3 regions of the Arthrobacter sp. QXT-31 genome follow, and region 3 is predicted to be linked to each of the others. Evidence: riboswitches for the same ligand, from Rfam matches in the RefSeq annotation. Region 3 holds a riboswitch; each other region holds the start of a gene.
The links. Region 3 has a riboswitch for cyclic di-AMP ahead of BWQ92_RS19220 (C40 family peptidase). Riboswitches for the same ligand answer to the same signal wherever they lie in the genome.
Positions count from the first base shown of each region.

Region 1: it holds a riboswitch for cyclic di-AMP, as region 3 does, so the genes downstream of both, BWQ92_RS09450 (NlpC/P60 family protein) here and BWQ92_RS19220 (C40 family peptidase) in region 3, are expected to answer to the same signal.
Region 2: it holds a riboswitch for cyclic di-AMP, as region 3 does, so the genes downstream of both, BWQ92_RS10875 (LysM peptidoglycan-binding domain-containing protein) here and BWQ92_RS19220 (C40 family peptidase) in region 3, are expected to answer to the same signal.

Region 1 covers NZ_CP019304.1:2,078,508-2,084,548, reverse strand. Annotated here, with positions in the region: gene BWQ92_RS09455 (GGDEF domain-containing protein) at 1-234, shown strand, start outside; gene BWQ92_RS09450 (NlpC/P60 family protein) at 473-1,189, opposite strand; cyclic di-AMP (ydaO/yuaA leader) riboswitch at 1,193-1,357, opposite strand; gene BWQ92_RS09445 (SulP family inorganic anion transporter) at 1,539-3,041, opposite strand; gene BWQ92_RS09440 (GTP pyrophosphokinase) at 3,048-4,154, opposite strand; gene BWQ92_RS09435 (alpha/beta hydrolase) at 4,358-5,179, shown strand; gene BWQ92_RS09430 (ferredoxin reductase) at 5,466-6,041, shown strand, end outside.
Region 2 covers NZ_CP019304.1:2,399,969-2,406,009, forward strand. Annotated here, with positions in the region: gene BWQ92_RS10870 (NAD(P)(+) transhydrogenase (Re/Si-specific) subunit beta) at 1-759, shown strand, start outside; cyclic di-AMP (ydaO/yuaA leader) riboswitch at 938-1,099, shown strand; gene BWQ92_RS10875 (LysM peptidoglycan-binding domain-containing protein) at 1,105-2,046, shown strand; gene BWQ92_RS10880 (IS481 family transposase) at 2,306-3,274, shown strand; gene BWQ92_RS10885 (ArgP/LysG family DNA-binding transcriptional regulator) at 3,271-4,176, opposite strand; gene BWQ92_RS10890 (LysE/ArgO family amino acid transporter) at 4,247-4,852, shown strand; gene pdxR (MocR-like pyridoxine biosynthesis transcription factor PdxR) at 4,924-6,041, opposite strand, start outside.
Region 3 covers NZ_CP019304.1:4,223,619-4,229,659, reverse strand. Annotated here, with positions in the region: gene BWQ92_RS19235 (TetR/AcrR family transcriptional regulator) at 1-145, opposite strand, end outside; gene BWQ92_RS19230 (hypothetical protein) at 251-511, shown strand; gene BWQ92_RS19225 (DUF2269 domain-containing protein) at 519-1,034, shown strand; cyclic di-AMP (ydaO/yuaA leader) riboswitch at 1,416-1,585, shown strand; gene BWQ92_RS19220 (C40 family peptidase) at 1,589-2,479, shown strand; gene BWQ92_RS19215 (SulP family inorganic anion transporter) at 3,699-6,002, shown strand.

The DNA.
Region 1 (6,041 bases), 2.1 Mb from region 3:
TTCATCCTCCTGCTTCCCGGTGCCGGACCCAAGAGTGCTGAGATCATTGCGGGGGAAATCAGCAGGAGGCTGGCAGGCCAGCACATCCCGGAACTGATGCGGATGCCGACCGTCAGCTACGGTATCTCCACCTACAACGCGAAAACCGCGGACCTCGACGAAGTCATCGCGGCCGCGGATGTTGCCCTGTACGAAGCCAAGTCCCAGGGGCGGAACCGTACTGTCCGGGGGTGAACCGGAACCGCTGAGGCTGAGGCTGAGGTGCAGCACGCTGCGGCTGGCAGGCACCGGATCCGGAATGCATGGGGGGACAATCCGGACCCGGCGGCCCTGACTCGCAGCCGGAGACTGCGGTCTTTCATCAGGCATAGCCAGTGTGTCCCGCGATCCTTATAGAAAGGTGGGAGCACCTTGGGGGGACAGCTGTATTCCGCCGCCCCCAAGGCAGCGGAACACAGCGGTCTTGCCTCTGCTAGGCCGCGCGCACGAACGTGACGGGACCTGTGGCCGTGAGCCAGGACAGCGGGTGCTCCATGGTGGCGTTGATGCCGTTCATGCCGCCGCTGATGACCTTGCCGGCGCCGGCGTAGATGGCCACGTGGCCGGACTGGACCACCATGTCGCCGGGCTGAGGAGTGGAAACGACCCTGCCGTGATTCAGGAACTGCATCGGTGCGAGGTCACCCACGCGGATGCCGGCGGCGCCGAGGGCCTTCTCAACCATGGCGGTGCAGTCCTGCGTGATGCCGATCTGGGACCGGGCCGAGGCCAGCATCGCGGCGTTGACGCCTGCGGCCGCCGTAACAGGGGCCTTGGCAGGCGCCTTCGGAGCCGGAGCGGCGGCCTTGACGGTGATCTTCGGTGCGGCAGCTGCCGGTGCCGGCGCAGCCTTGGGGGCCGCGGCAACGGCAGGTGCTGCAACCTTCTTCACCGCGGGCTTCACGACGACGGGTGCCGCCGCGGGAGCCGGGGCCGAGGTGACCGCGGGGCGCTCGAAGTCAATCTTGACGCTGGAGGCAGCGGTCAGCGGAACCTGGATCTGGTTGGCGGCCGCGGGGGCGGCAGCGGGAGCCTGTGCCTGCTGTGCCGGAACGTTCGCGGCGTTGGCTGCGACGGTGCCGGTGAAGGCGAGTCCGGATGCGGCAAGGATGACCGCAGCACGGCGGCCAGAATTAAAGCGGAACGACATGAAGAAGCCTCTCCCGATGCCTGCGAGGTGAGCTGTCGGATTCGGATGGGAGGCACCCGGCCGCGGCCCTGAGCATGGCCAGGACTGCGCGGCTTCACCCCAAGGCCAGCTTCAAGCGGGCCGAAAAGTGGTTTCCCCGTCTCTGCCTGACATGGGTGTTCGATTGGTTCCTCGGGCTGCGGCAGAGTTAGGCAATCAGCGCGGGAGTGCCTCATCGGTGAAGAAGGCACGTTTTCCACCGTACGGGAGGCTTCCCCGCAATGTCACATTAAGGTAACGGCACCGTGTCGTTCATCCGCGGATGATCCGCGTCAGATAAGGGATTTCGGGGCGCGTAACGTGATTAACCTCACGCTCCTGCGTTGAGTTTTCCGGCGAGTCGTTCCCGCATTTGGATGCTGGCCGAGTTAAGGCCGATCAGTTCCACCTCGCGCCCGTGCCGGCGGTATTTCTCCGTGACCGCATCCAGGACGGCGATGGTGGAGGCATCCCACAGATGCGAGGCGTGCAGGTCGATCACCACGCCGTCGATGTCCGGCTCGGCGTCGCGGGCGTAGTCGAACTGCGTGTAGAGGTCGTTGGAGGAGGCGAAGAAGAGTTCGCCGTCCACTGTGTAGGTGGCCACGGTGCGGCCGTTGAGCTCCATTTCCGTCCGCTCCACAGTGGCAAAGTGGGCCACCCGGCGGGCGAACATCGCCATCGCCGCCAGCACGCCGACGCCGACGCCGATTGCCAGGTTGTGCGTGACCACCACCGTGCCCACGGTGATGAGCATGACGGCGGTCTCCGACTTGGGCATGCGTTTGAGCGTCGCCGGTGCCACCGAATGCCAGTCAAAGGTGATGGCCGAAACGAAGATCATCACCGCCACCAGCGCCGCCATCGGGATGAGCCCCACGATGTCGCCGAGGGCGACCACCAGCACCAGCAGGAAGACGCCGGCGAGGAACGTGGACACCCGGCTGCGGGCTCCGGAACCCTTGACGTTGATCATCGTCTGCCCGATCACGGCGCAGCCGCCCATGCCGCCCAGGAATCCGGTGACGATGTTGGCCACGCCCTGGCCCCAGGATTCGCGGGTCTTGTTGGAGCGGGTGTCGGTGATGTCGTCCACGAGCTTGGCTGTCATCAGCGATTCCAGCAGTCCCACGAGTGCCATGGACAGCGCGTAGGGGGCGATGGTCTGGAAGGTTTCCCATGTGAGCGGCACGTTCGGGATGAACAGCGTGGGCAGGCTTTCCGGCAGCTGGCCCTTGTCCTGGACGGCGGGGACATCGATCCCGGCCGCCACGGCGAGGGCCGTCAGGAGGACGATGGCCACCAAAGGTGACGGCACCGCCGTCGTAATCCTGCGGAAGCCGACGACGATCAGCAGGCCCGCGGCCACCAGCGGATACACCGGCCAGGGAACCCCGATCAGTTCCGGCAGCTGGGCCATGAAAACGAGGATGGCCAGCGCGTTCACGAAGCCCACCATCACCGAACGCGGAATGAAACGCATGAGCCGGGTGACGCCCAGGACGGCCAGCAGGATCTGGAACACCCCGGCCAGGATCACCGCGGCGATCAGGTGGTCCAGCCCGTGGCTGCGCATCAGCGGTGCGATCACCAGGGCGACGGCGCCGGTTGCGGCCGAGATCATGGCGGGCCGGCCGCCGACGAACGAGATGGTGACCGCCATGGTGAAGGACGCGAACAGTCCGATCCGGGGGTCCACCCCGGCGATCACGGAGAACGCGATGGCTTCCGGAATGAGGGCAAGGGCCACCACCAGTCCGGCGAGGGCCTCGGTCTTGAGGCGCCGCGGGGAACGGAGCGTGGCCCGGACGGACTGGAGCTGTTCGGGCTTCATGAAACTCTATTTCTTGGTCTGGCGGTAGCGCTCGATCTGCTTCAGCCGCCGCAGGAGGCTGTCGCGCCGCGGGTGGGGGACGGCGTCGGGCGCCTCAGCGGTGAGGTCGATGTGTTTGGTGCCGTACTGCCACAGCAGGAGGTCATCCAGCAAGCGGTCCGGGCCGGGGGAGTAGCGGTGATCCAGGGCCCTGCGGACCTCGGTGATCCGGTTGGCGCTGAGCAGGCCGGCAAGCTGCACGGTCTGCTTGAGTCCGTGGGCCGCCAGGAGTTCGGCCGCCCATCCCCAGTCATCGTCTACTTTACGGTCTACGTGCGGGAGCAGGGTGCGCCACACGTCCCGGATACGGTTGGGGGTGAGCTGGGCCGCGCCCTCTCCGTCCAGGTCCCAGTAGCTGCGGACCTCCTCGTAGCGTTCGTGCAGGTCAGCGAAGGCGCTCTCCACCGTTTCCAGCATCGCGGCGGTGGCCGTGAACTGGCGGTCGAAGTGCGGTGTCCAGGCCCGCGGGTCCTCGGCCTTGAAGCGGATATCGTGCTCGATCTCACTCCAGGCGTGCGCGAAGACGGTGCGGATCTGGCATTCAAAGAAGTAGCTGCCGTTGGGCGGGAGGTCGGGGTTGAAGACCTGCTGGTAGTTCTTGACCACATCGTTCTGGAGGGTGCGCAGGATCAGGTGCCGGCTGGAGTAGCCGTACGTTCCGGACTCGATGGAGCCGATGTCCTTTTCGCGGTCCCCGCGGCAGTCGAAGAGGTGCCGCTGGCGTTTGATCAGGTTGGCCACCAAGGCGTTCTCCGCCGGCAGCTTGGTGATGACCCGCACGCCCACCATGTCATTGAGCGTCCGGAACGGGTCCGGGAACTTCAGCAGCCGCGGGCCGCCGGCTTCCAGCGGTTCCTCGGTGCGGGAAATCTTCTCCCGGAAGGAATCGACCGTCTTGGTCCGGCCGGTGACGAACAGCGGGGTGACCTCGGTGTCCTTGAGCATGGTCCGCAGTATCTGCAGGACTTCCCGGGTGACAAGCTTCAGGGCAGGCCGGACACGCTCATACAGTTCCACGTTTTCCTGCACGGAGTCGCGCTGCGTGACGTCCAGGCGATCCCAGTTGCTTGCCATGGTTCCAAACTATCAAGGCCGTGCGACAGCAGCTCCGGTGACACCCCTGCCTCGGCAGCCCCTTCTGCCCCACGGAAGCGGCATCCATGTAGGCTCGGCACATGGCTGTTGTGTGCAGTCGTGAGCTGCAATCCGGATCCCGGGTGCGCTGGCGGCGGCAAGGAGGGGCCGGCGCCCCGTTCGAAGGATCCTAGGAGGATGCAGTGAAGCGGCAGAAGTACCACTACGGTGACCACCCCAGCCAGTGGGGCGAGCTCTTCCTGCCGGAAACACCTGCCGCACGCAACGGCAGGATGCCTGCCCCGCGCGGCATTGTTGTGGTGATCCACGGTGGCTACTGGCGCTCGCAGTACGGCGCCGAGCTGGGCGAGCCGCTGGCGAAGGACCTCGCGGCGCACGGCATCGTGGCCTGGAACCTGGAGTACCGGCGCGCCGGCAACGGTGGCGGCTGGCCGCGGACGTTCGAGGATGTCCTCGCCGGGATCGACAAGCTCCGTGAAGTGGCCGGCGAACATGACCTCGACCTGAACCGTGTGGTGGCGCTGGGGCACTCGGCCGGCGGCCACCTGGCCGTCTGGGCGGCCGGGCGGGACCGGCTTGCAGGACTCGGCGCGGCCGACGCCGACCGGCAGGTCGCCAGGAACCTCAACGGCGAGGCCGTTCACCTGACGGGCGTGGTCAGCCAGTCGGGGCTGCTCAACCTCGCGCAGGCGGAGTGGCTGGACCTCAGCAACGGCGCGGTCAGCAACTTCCTGGGCGGCTCCGCCGAGAGGTACCCCAAGCGCCACAAATACGCCGACCCGATGAGCGCCGTGCCGCTCACCATCCCGGTCTACGCGGTCCACGGCCTCGACGACGACACCGTGCCGGTGAGCCAGTCCGAGGCCTACGCCACCGCCGCCCGGGCGGCCGGCGCCCCGGTGCAGGTGGTCAAGGTCCCCGGCGACCACTTCGCGCTGATTGACCCGAAGGCGCCGTCGTACCGGAAGTGCCGCGAGCTGGTCCAGGAGCTGCTCCTGCTGTAGGCGGGGACCAGGCAGGGAACTTTCGGAGCGTCCGTTCGTTGTAGCTACGGGCTTAGCGGTATATATGCACTCCGGCGGTAAGTATGCTTATCATCAACCGCACATGCCGCAGACGCCACAACGGAGGAACCCCGCCTTGCCTGATCGCACGCCAAAGTGGACTCCGGTTGCCCCCGGCGCCGGCATAGAGGACGCTTGTACGTGGGGGCTGCGGTACTTTTGCTTGTTACGATCCCGGGTTTCACTAGGAGATACACGTGGGTGAACCCATAATGCGGTGGACAGCTTGATCCGGCTTCGAAAGCTGGCGCGCGCCGCGTCCGTCCTGACCACTCCCCTCGCGCCGGAGGATATCCTCGCGCTCTTTGACCCCGTGTTCTCTGCCCGGCAGCTGCGCGGCGTGGTCACCAAGGTTGTCCCCCAAACAGCTGATTCGGCCACCATCCATTTCCGGCCCGGCCGCGGCTGGAAGGCCCACAAAGCCGGCCAGTGGGCGCGGATCGGCGTGGAGCTCGACGGCGTCCGGCACTGGCGCTCCTACTCGCTCAGCGCCCCGGCGGGCGAGGACCCGGCCATCACCGTGAGCGACATGGGTGCCGTGTCCGGCGCCCTGGTCCGCAACACACGGCCCGGCGACGTCCTGTTCCTTGCCCCGCCGCAGGGAGATTTTGTCCTCCCCGAACATCCGCGGCCGCTCCTGATGCTCACCGCCGGCAGCGGCATCTCCCCCGTGATGTCCATGGTCCGCACGCTCGTGCCGCACCGGCCCGACGCCGACGTGGTGCTGATCCATTCGGCCCGGACCCCGGAGGACAGCATCTTCCGCGAGGAACTCTCCGAGCTCGCTGACCAGTTTCCCAAC
Region 2 (6,041 bases), 1.8 Mb from region 3:
GTGCCGATCGTCATCTCGCTGCTTAACGCCTTCACCGGCCTCGCTGTTGCGGCGTCCGGCCTGGTGCTGGGGAACGTGCTGCTGGTGGTTGCCGGCACGCTCGTGGGGGCGTCGGGCACCATCCTCACCCGGGCGATGGCCGCGGCCATGGGCCGCAGCGTGGCCGGCATCCTTTTCGGGGCCTTCCGGGGAGGTTCGACGGCGGGATCCACCGCCGTGAGCGACCGTCCGGTCCGCTCGTCCAGCCCGGAGGACGTGGCGGTGCTGCTGGGCTACGCGCAGCGCGTAATTATCGTTCCCGGGTACGGGCTGGCCGTGGCGCAGGGGCAGCACACCGCGGCGGAGCTGGCACAGGCCCTGGAATCCCGCGGAATCCGGGTGGACTTCGCCATCCATCCGGTCGCGGGGCGCATGCCAGGGCACATGAACGTGCTGCTTGCCGAGGCCAATGTGCCGTACGAATCGCTCAAGGAAATGGGCGAGATCAACTCTGAGTTCCGCACCGCCGACGTCGCGCTGGTGGTGGGCGCGAACGACGTCGTGAACCCGGCGGCCAAGACCACCGCCGGTTCGCCGATCTACGGGATGCCGATCCTTGAAGTGGCGGACGCCCGGCAGGTGGTGTTCCTGAAGCGGTCCATGCGGCCCGGGTTCGCCGGAATCGAGAACGATCTCATGTACGAGCCGCAGACCACGCTGCTGTTCGGCGACGCCAAGGAATCCCTGACAAAGGTGTTGGGCGCGGTAAAGGCCCTGTAGGGTGGGACCTTCGGGACCGCCAGCCCTTCTCGGCGCCCTTTCCGTCAGCGTTCCTTCCCGCCTCGCCGTTACCGAAATGTGACATTTGATGCCCACGTGCGATAGCCTCGGCGGGTGCCTTGGTTCCGCTCAGGGCATTCCCGGGCAGAATGCCGAGCCCTGCCGCTGACCGGGATCCGTTCGCAATGACCCGAAGGCAGGGACGGGGGAACCACGTTAGTACCGGCCTTGCCAGCAAGGCCTAGGGGTTAAGTCCAGACGCTCCGCGCAGCGGGCAATCAGGACCGGGTGACTCCCATCCGAACCCGACAGCTAACCCCGCAGGCATGGGAGAGGCCCATCACCATGTCACGTAAGTCATTCGCGCGCCATCGCGCCACCCCCACGACGTCCATCGCTCTGCAGGGGCTGTCGTATTCCCTCAAGTCCAACGCCGCGACGGTTGCCAAGCCCGCCGCCGCAGCCGCCGTCGCTTCCGGTCTCCTGTTCGGTGCCGGCGCGCCCGCCCACGCTGGTGCCTACGCGCCCGACGCGTCTGGTACTGCCGCTACGCAAGCCGCCACAGGTGCCGCCGGTGCGGTCCAGTCCGCTGCCGGCCAGGCGCTGGCTGCGCCCGCCACGCCTGCAGCCCCCGCCCCGGCAACCGGCGGTTCTGCTGTTGCCGGCGCATCCCACACCGTGGTGGCCGGCGACACCCTCGGTGACATCGCGGCACGCCACGGGGTCAGCCTGGATGCACTCCTCGCGGAGAACGGCCTGTCTCTGGCATCAATCATTTACCCCGGTGACCAGATCCTGATCCCGGGACCGGGCGCTGCTGCAGCACCTGCCGTGCCCGAGGTTCCCGTGGCCCCTGCTGTCCCTGAGGCTCCTGCCCCGGCGGCTCCCGCACCTGCGGCAACCGAGCCCTCCGGCATGGGCATCTACACCGCCTCCGCATCCATAACGCCGGCGGCCGCGCCCCAGACGGCCAGCGGTGTGGGCGCAGCGATCGTGGCTTCCGCCCAGTCGCAGCTCGGTGCCACCCAGGACTGCACCATCCTGGTGGAGCAGGCGCTCCGTTCCATCGGCAAGTCCGTCGGTGACCTCGCGCCCACGCAGTTCTACCAGTACGGCACTCCGGTCTCCTCCCCGCAGCCCGGCGACCTGATGATCAGTGGTGGCCACGTCGGCGTCTACATCGGCGACGGCCAGGCAATCAGCAGCGGCATGAACGGTGTCAACGAAACCATCGTGCACCCGGCCTCCTGGCTCACCGGCTCCACCTACGTGCGGGTGAACGCCTAACAGCGCGGATGTCCGCCCGGCCGGGCGGCAACCGGATACGGCAGCGGCGGATGCTTTGGCATCCGCCGCTGCTGCGTTTAACGGTCGTCGCCGCAGGCTCTGACGGGCGGCCGGGCGGTGCGGTCAGGCTGGCTGACGGGGCTAACTAGCTGTATTGACCACGGACGTTAGTGACGCTCGGCGTGGTTCGGTGACATGAAGAAGACCTCCGGGTGGAGTGGGGCTTGTCTAGAGTCCAATTCCACGCACGGAGGTCTTCATGTCCCACCCTAACGCTCTTCTGACGCCCCGTGGCCGGCTGCAGCTCGCGCAGTGTGTCGTTGACCAATGTTGGAGTCTGCGCCGGGCCGCGGAACGGTTCCAGGTCTCGGTCCCGACCGCTGCGCGCTGGGCTGAGCGCTACCGCGAGCATGGACCGGAAGCAATGGAGGACCGCTCCAGCCGCCCGCACTCTTCGCCTCGGCGGACTGCCACGCGTACCGAGCGGCGGATCATCGCCCTCCGTGTGAACCGCCGGTGGGGCCCTGCCAGGATCGGTTATCTGCTGGGCATCCACCCCTCCACCGTCCATCGTGTGCTGTCCCGCTACCGGCTCGCGAAACTGGCCTGGCTCGATCGCGGCACCGGCAGGGTGATCCGCCGCTACGAACACGACAAGCCCGGGGACCTGGTCCACGTCGACATCAAAAAGCTCGGCCGTATCCCCAATGGCGGCGGACACCGGGTCCTGGGCAGGACCGCCGGGTGGAAGAACAAGACCGGCACCACGGCCAACCGCCGGCCCGGCTATCACTACCTCCACAACGCCGTCGATGACCACTCACGTCTTGCCTACAGCGAGATCCTCACCGACGAGAAAAAGGAAACAGCAGCAGCCTTCTGGTCCCGGGCCAATGCCTGGTTCAACGCCCACGGAATCACCGTCCAGCGCGTCCTGACCGATAACGGGAACTGCTACCGGTCCCGCGCTTTCGCTGAAGCCCTGGGCCCGGACATCAAGCACAAACGCACCCGCCCCTACCGGCCACAAACCAACGGCAAGGTCGAACGCTTCAACCGGACCATGCTCGAGGAATGGGCCTACATCCGCCCGTACCGCTCAGAGGCCGAGCGTGTCGCCGCTTTCCCCGACTGGCTCCATGCCTACAATCACCACCGAGCCCACACCGCCCTCAAAGGTCAGACACCGGTCAGCCGCGTCACCAACCTCTCAGGTCAATACAACTAGCCGCCGTGCGGCGGCAGCGCCTGTGCGGCGCGAACGACGGCGCCCGTCACCTCTGTGAGGCCCGGCGAGTCCAGCGTCCACACCTGCCAGTAGAGCCGGAGGTCCTCGCTCCACGAAGGGTCAAGCTCCACGAGTTCGTTCTCCGGGTCCTGCTGGTCGGGCACCATGCCCCATCCCAGGCCCGCGTGCACCGATTCGACGTACTGGACCGAATCGGGAATGAAGTGCTGCGGGGGCGTGGCGTCCGGGGCGACGCGCGCGAGGACGGCGAGCTGGTGGGTGTCCTTCCGGTCGTACTGCATGACCGGGGCCGCGGCGAGGGCCTCCGGTGTGGGTCCGTCGGGAAACCAGCGGGCCACAAACTCACGTGATGCCTTCGCCCGGTACACCATGATGCCCAGCGGGCGGATAGTGCATCCCTGCACCGGCCGGGGATCCGCGGTAATCGCTGCGACGGCGTCCCCGGACCGCAGGAGATCGGCCGTGGCATGCTCATCGTCGCGAAGCAGCTCAAGGGCCACCCGCCCGCCAAGCGCAATCTCCCGGTAAGCGGCCGGCAGCCACGTTGCGATCGAGTCGGCATTGGCCACGACCGGAACCCGCAGCCGTCCGGCACCGGGCAGTCCGCCACCGTCCGCCTCCGCAGGCGCGGAACCGCGGAGGGCAAGGACCGCCTCGTCGGCGAGGAGCAGGAGCTGGCGGGCCGAGCGGAGGAGCTGCTCGCCGGCCGGCGTTGGCCGGACCGGCTTGAGGCGGCGCACCAGGACGCTTCCCACCGAGCGTTCCAGGGCTTTGATGCGCTGGCTCACCGCTGAGGGCGTGAGGCGAAGTTCGCTTGCCGCGGCATCGAAGGTTTCGTGGTCGACCACGGCGGCCAAGGCCCTGAGCTGATCGAGTTCCATGAAGAGATTCTAATGGAACTGCAGAAAAAATGAATTGTGTTTAAGATTCTCGAGCCGTACCGTCGAAGGCATGATCCCCTTCCTGACCGGTTTCGGCGCCGGCCTCAGCCTCATCGTCGCCATCGGAGCCCAGAACGCGTTCGTCCTGCGGCAGGGCCTCAAGCGTGAAGGCGTGCTGCCCGTCGTCCTCATGTGTCTCGTGAGCGATGCTGTCCTGATCTTTGCCGGCGTCGGCGGGATTGGTGCGCTCATCCAGAGCGCCCCGGTCCTGCTCACTGTGGTGCGCTGGCTCGGCGTCGCGTTCCTTCTTTCCTATGCGGTCTTCGCTGCCCGGCGGGCCCTGCGGCCCGGGGCGCTGAAGGCTGCAGATGCTCCAGGCAAGGGGACTGTCTGGTCGGCGGTGCTTACCGCCGCCGCCATCACCTGGCTCAACCCGCACGTGTACCTCGACACGCTCGTACTGCTGGGCTCACTGGCCAACACACACGGCGATCCCGGCAAATGGCTCTTCGGCGCGGGCGCTGCCACGGGCAGCGCACTGTGGTTTCCGCTGATCGGCTACGGGGCGCGCGGCCTCAGCAGCTTCTTCGCGCGGCCCGCTTCGTGGCGCATCCTCGACGGCGGTGTCGCCCTGCTCATGCTCACCCTGGCCTTCTTCGTCGCCACGGGGCACTGACACTTTCAGCACGTGCTCCCGGCGGCAAGTGCCCCGGGCCGTTTTGCCAGGCCGGGCGGCCGGCGGCCGCGTTAAGCGGCGCTCTCCGCCATTCGGTCGAGGATGCCGGTGATGACGTCCAGTGCGGCGGCCAGCTGCAGGTCGGTCGGGGCGCCGTACCCGATGACCAGGCCGTTTTCCGGCGTCCGTCCGAAAAAGTAGCTTCCAAGCGGAACGACCCGGACCCCGAGTGCCAGTGCTTCCTCGGCCAGACGCGCGGCAGGAATGTCCGGCTGGAGCCGGATGACCGCGTGCAGGCCGCCGTCGAGGGCTGCCAATTGCAGGTCTTCCCGTCCTCCGAGCCGGTCGAGCAGGAGTGCGCGGCGATGGGAGTACTGGCGCCGTGCCCGGGCGATGTGGCGCGCGAGGCCGCCGCCGGTGATGTAGTTGGCCAAGGCCGACTGCAGTACCCCGGGAACGGGTGACCCGAGGTCACGCCGGGTGTTTTTTAGGCGCTGCCCGGAGGTGCCGCGCACCACCAGGTAGCCGCACCGTAGCCAGGGGCTCAGCGACTTTGAGAAGGTGCCCACCAGGACGACTTCAGCCGAGGACGGCAACGAGGCGAGGGCGGGCAGGGGCATCCGCCGGTGCCGGAATTCACTGTCGTAGTCGTCCTCGAGGATGAGCGCCCCGTTGGCCTCAGCCCACGCCAGCAGCGCCAGCCGTTCCTGCACCGGCATCCGGCCGCCTAAGGGGTACTGGTGGCTGGGTGTCACCAGGATGGCGTCAGGGCGGGGATCAACGGACGCAAGCTGTGCCGCCTGCGGCCCGTCGACGGCAACCGGCAGGGTTTCCACTGCGGCGCCGGCCGCGGAAAGCACCCGCCGGGCCGTGGGATAGCCCGGGTCCTCCATCAGAACGCGGGGCCGGTCCGCCTGGGCACGGAGTGTTGCGACCGCCAGATGCAGGGCGTCACTGGTGCCCGCTGTGATGATGATGTCGTCGGCACTTACCGTAAGTCCGCGGGACGCGGCGAGGTGATCGGCCACGGCCGTGCGAAGGGCCGGAGTGCCCAGGGCATCCGGTAGCTCAACCTCCACCGGCTCGGCAACGGCCTGCCGCCAGGCGGCCCGCCAGTCGCGGTCCTGGAAGGGGGTGCCCGACGGTCGCCCCGGCGTGAGGTCGATGGCAGCAGTCTGTTCCGTGCCGG
Region 3 (6,041 bases):
GCCCGATCCCGGCAGACTGGGCGATCTGCGACATCGTCACCGAAGCCAGCCCATGCTCCCCCACCAAAGCAGCTGTGGTGTCCAGGATGGCGGCCCGGACCGCGCTCCGATGGGTCTCGATGGTCTCATTCCAGAGTTTCGGCATTCCTGAATTATACGCTTCGTCGCATCTTGGACACATCGCCGGAGGCGAGACATACTGTCTTATAAGAAGCCGCCGCCACGCAAATGACTGTGCAGGAGAAATGACATGACCAGCGAGCGAAACCGTCCGGACAGCGGCGCCGAACGCGCCAGGGAGACTCTGACCGGCCCGCCCCGCTGGGTCAAGGTCTCCGCGATCGTTGCGGGCATCCTGATCCTTGTCGTCGTTGCCGCCATGCTGCTCACCGGGGGTCAGCACGGCCCCGCCAGACACGGATTCGGCATCGGCGCACGCATCTCACACCCCGCTGCTGCGCAAAGCCAGCCTGACCCGCCCGCGATCCACCGCGACGGCGGCCAGATGTGAGCCTCCGATGATTCTGACATCCGCGACCCGGAAAGTGCTGCTGACCCTGCATGTCATGTCATCAGTGGGCTGGGCCGGAGCGGTTGCAGTCTTCGTCGTCCTCGACATTGCAGTCCTGGCCAGCTCTGACGCCCAGTTGGGACGCGTCCTCTGGTTGGCCCTGCAGGCGGCCGTGTGGTCCCTCCTCGTTCCGCTGGCCTTCGCGTCCCTGCTGACCGGCCTCGTTCTGGCGGTGGGAACCGTCTGGGGACTGTTCCGGCACTACTGGGTGCTCTTCAAGCTCGTCCTCACCCTCATCGCGACGGTTGTGCTGGTGCTGTACGTCCAGACGATCAGCACAGTCGCAGGCATCGCACAAGATCCGGCGATGTCCGGCATGGACTCTCCCTCTGCCCTGCTGCACACCGGCGGGGGCCTAGTGGTGCTGCTTCTGACAACTGTCCTGGCCATCTACAAGCCCCGGGGCATGACCCGGTACGGCCAGCGAAAACGACTGGAGCAGCGCAAGCAGACCGTGTCGTAACAGCCTGCGATTCGGCAGAGCCGATCCTCCCCCGCGGAGGGCCGGTAACCTGCGGCCCTTCGATAATCTGCGATTGACCACCTTGCCTTCCTACGCCCCGCGGGAATCAACAGGTACGGCCGAATGCGCACCAACGACAGCAGCTCCCCTGCCTTCACCGAAACACGAGGCACATTGCCTATGCCGGCTTGCTGGCCCTGACAGTAATGCATGCCTCCGCGACCCCCGCGCTGAAGCCCTTGATGAGGTGAAGTCGCCGAACGACGCGGACCGTTACCTAAATGTGACTTTTCACCGGCATGTGGGGTAGCCTCTATCGGTGCCTTGGTTTAATCGGGGCATTCCCGGGCAGAATGCCGAGCCCTGCCGCTGACCGGGATCCGTTCGCAATTTCCGATGGCGGGGACGGGGGAACCACCTTTTTACCGGCCGTGATCATTCGAGGCCTTGGGGTTAAGTCCAGACGCTCCGTATAACGACGGGGAGATGGACCGGGTGACCTTCCCACCCGAACCCGACAGCTCACCCCGCAGGCATGGGAGAGGCAAAATACCATGTCACGTAAGTCCATTTCGGCGCGCCACCGCGCCACCCCGACGCAGTCCATCGCTTTGCAGGGACTGTCGCATTCCCTGAAGTCCAACGCTGCATCAATTGCCAGGCCCGCCGCTGTCGCGGCCGTAGCATCAGGCCTCGCATTTGGCATCGGCGCCCCGGCACAAGCCGGCACCTACGCACCGGAGGGCTCGGGCAGCACAAGCACTGCATCAACCGCCCAGACCCAGACCGGGCAGGGCCAGGCAGCCGCTGCGTCTGTTGGCGCCACGCACACCGTTGTATCGGGCGATACCCTCGGGGCGATTTCGGCACGCCACGGTGTTGACCTGAACGCAGTCCTGTCAGCGAACGGGCTGTCTATTTCCTCCGTGATCTACCCCGGTGACCAGATTCGGATCCCCGGCGCCGGACAGGCTACCCAAGCGCCCCAGGCACCCCCGGCTGCCCCTCAGGCGACCCCGACGGTGCCCTCAGCACCCAAGCCGGCCGGCATGGGCATCTACACTGCATCCGCATCCATCAAGCCGGCCTCATCGCCCGCACCGGCAGCAGCCGCCTCTACAGCTCCGGCCAGCGGGGTGGGCGCCGCTCTCGTGGCCTCGGCCCGGGCCCAGCTCGGAGCAACCCAGGACTGCACCATCCTTGTGGAGCAAGCCCTGCGGTCCGTCGGCAAGTCGGTGGGCGACCTCGCGCCCCTGCAGTTCCACCAGTACGGGACCCCGGTTTCCACCCCCCAGCCCGGTGACCTGATCATCCGCGCAGGACATGTCGGGATCTACATCGGCGGCGGGCAGGCCATCAGCAGCGGCATGAACGGCGTCAACGAAACTATCGTGCATCCGGCATCCTGGCTCGGAGGATCCACCTTCGTACGGGTAAACGCCTAAGAGCCAAATCGAGATTAAACGGCGGCAGGGGCAACAGCACCTGCCGCCGTCGTGCCCCAAGAGCGGTTTGATCCCTACCGGGTGGTTGACACCTGAGAGACAGTGACCGATTCGCTTGGGCTGACACTTATCTGCCTGCACGTTTTATTGTCTTATTGCCGGAGTCTTAGGACGCCGCCGGCATCAACCCAAATGCCGCCAGACTCGGCAGGGGGGAGGTATCCCCGCCGAACCCAGCGGCTCTGATCGGTCCCGGCTTTCGGCGTCCGCTCAAGACCAGATTGGCTGGCTTCCCTAAGCGACATTCGCGACCCGGCAATGGGTTCCCTAGTCTGGTTCCATGACGGGTCCAAGCAGCGCGCGATGTTCGGCGACGAGTATGCGGAGCAGACGCGTCGATTCCTGCGCCTCGAGTGATCACGGGCATTTCGCCTTCTCCTACGAGCCGGTCAGGGGAAAGGAACCCGAAGTGGTCGATGCAGAGGACATCGTGCCGGCTAGGGGTCCGCACGAAACTGACGTGTGGTTGACCCAATGGCAAGTGGCCGAGGACGGCTTGGACGTCGCACTCGATCAACCCATCGACTGGGCTCGGTGCCGATGAATCAGGACTGGGTGGCGGGCTTGTTCGCGGGCCGTCGAACGGTGCCTTTGCAGCTCGACACCTCCGCCGACGCAGTGCGCAACCTCTCCGACCCTTCGGCTTGGACTCTTCTTTCCGGTCGCGTGGCGCGAATCATCAGATCTCCGTGCGGTACCACCCGTCGGAGGATTCAGCGGAACCTGAAGCGCGGTTGACAGAAGCTGGGGACGCCAAGCAGCACACTGTGATCAGCCTGCAGAAGCCGCGCGCACATCACGGAGAGCTTGTCGGCTGGATAGTCAGAATCCAGGGATAGCGCCCGTACAAGCACTCCCCCACGTCCAGAGATCCGGTGCTTCCTGTGGCCGAAGAGCTGTGATTTCACAAACGGTGAGACTGCGAGATTCTTAATCCCGTTGTCCAAGCACCGTCGCCGACAAATGCGACGGTCTGCCCTGCGTGTCGAGTCGGAGTGCGAGGTCTCCCAACGCGCACTGCCCCCGCGAAAGTTCCCTTAGGTCGCCACATGACGGCCCCTACTCGACGCTTTTGTCACGCTTGTCACATCCTCTTGTCACCGTACATGACATCCTTCCTACGCTAGAGGGGTCAGCGTTCCCGAGCCAAGGAGATTCCGTGCCGCATTCATCTGGTTCCGCCACCGTCCCCAACGACGCCCACAGCCCGCCGGGCCGAAAGCCCCAGAGAATCAAGAAACCAAGTTTCCTCAGCTCCCTCGGCGCGGATCTTCCTGCTTCACTCGTCGTCTTCCTTGTCGCCCTCCCGCTCTCACTGGGCATCGCCGCCGCGTCGGGAGCTCCAGTCATGGCCGGCCTTATCGCGGCAGCCGTCGGAGGCATCGTCGCGGGCAGCTTGGGCGGCTCCGCACTGCAGGTGAGCGGCCCGGCGGCCGGCCTGACCGTCGTCGTTGCCGGTCTGGTGGACGAGTTCGGCTGGCAGGTGACGTGCGCGATCACCGCTGCTGCCGGCGTCATGCAGCTACTTCTGGGGGTCAGCCGCGTAGGGCGGGCCGCGCTGGCAGTGTCGCCGGTGGTGGTCAAGGCCATGCTCGCCGGCATCGGCATCACGATCATCCTTCAGCAGGTGCACGTTCTGCTGGGCGGCAACGCAGCCGGGTCCGCGGTTGAAAATCTCGCTGCCCTTCCAGCGGCCATCACCAACGTGGAGCTGCATTCCGCCCTGCTCGGCCTGGCTGTCGTGGCCTTTCTTCTTGGCTGGAAGTACGTCCCGGGTGCGGTGCGGAAGATTCCGGGCCCGCTTGCTGCCGTCGTCGCGGTCACCGCACTGTCCGTGGCGGTAGCGCCTGGCGTAGAGCGCATCAGCTTCAGCGGTTCCCTGTTCGACGCCCTCGCGCTGCCCAGCCTGCCCGACGGCAACTGGCGCGGTGCTGCAATGGCAGTCATCACGGTCGCGTTGATCGCGAGCATTGAATCGCTGCTGTCCGCTGTGGCCGTGGACAAGATGCACACCGGCCCGCGCACACAGCTCAACCGCGAGCTCGTCGGCCAAGGTGCGGCGAACATGGTCTCCGGCATGCTCGGCGGTCTGCCGGTGACGGGTGTGATCGTCCGCAGCGCCACCAACGTTGAAGCCGGAGCCGCAAGCCGCGCGTCCGCCGTCCTCCACGGCGTCTGGGTCCTGGTGTTCTCCGCCCTGTTCGCCGGCCTCATCCAGCTGATTCCGCTGTCAGTGCTGGCGGGGCTGCTGGTGGTCATCGGCGCAAAGCTCATCAAAGTCGCCGACATCAGGACGAGCTTGCGCACCGGTGACCTCCTCGTCTACATGGTCACCCTGGCCTGCGTCGTGGTCCTTAACCTGCTCGAAGGCGTCATCATTGGCCTCGCGCTCGCTGCCCTGTGCGTTTTGTGGCGCGTGCTCCGGGCACAGATCCACGCACAGGCGCCGTCGGCTGATTCGCTTCCGTGGCGCGTCACCATCGCCGGTTCCTGCAGCTTCTTCGCCCTGCCGCGGCTCAACCGTGTCCTCCATTCCGTGCCCGAAGGCCAGGACGTCGTCGTCGAACTCAACGCCGACTACCTCGATCACGCCTTCCGCGAGGCCCTGCTTGCCTGGCAGACGCAGCACCGGAACACGGGCGGGACCGTGACTCTCGAGGAGCACGGCACCACGGCCTTCCGCGACGCCGCGGACAACACGCCCCAGCGCCAGGACCCCCGCGAATTCCCGCTGCCACCCCGCACATCCTGGCAGCCGTCACCTCTGGACAGCGCCCACCAAGCAGAGGACGACGACGGCGGGCCGCTGCCGCTGCGATCAATCCTCCTGGGCATCGACAAATACCACCGGCGGCACGCCGACAAGGTGCGCCCGCTGGTACAGGATCTCACCGAGGGACAGAATCCGGACACACTGTTCGTCGCCTGCGTCGACTCCCGGGTCAACCCGAACCTTATCACCAGCAGCGGCCCCGGCGACCTGCTGACGCTCCGGAACATCGGCAACGTCGTGTGCAGCGACGGCCACGATGCCTCGATTGATTCGACGCTGTCCTTCGCGGTCAAGGGCCTGTCCGTGGACTCGATCGTGGTCTGCGGCCACTCCAACTGCGGCGCCATGAAGGCCGTGCTGGCTGATTCCCAGGGTGCTTCGAATGCCGCACTGGGAGCGGGCTTCGATGCCTGGTTGGAACACGCCCGGCCGAGCTACCGCGAACTCATGGCCGGTCACCCCGTGGCCGTGGCCGCCGCAGCCGAAGGCTACAGCCACCTCGACCAACTCAGCATGGTCAACGTCGCCGTCCAACTCAAAAAGCTGGAAGAACACCCGGTCACCGGTCCCGCCCTGGCTTCCGGACAGGTACAGGCCACCGGGCTGTTCTACGACATCCGCACGGCCCGCGTTGTCCTGGTGACCCCGGAGGGCATCGAGCAGCTGGACCCGAGCATGGCCGTGCACTAACCGGAGCTCCTCTGCGACCAACTCTGACGCGACCACAGC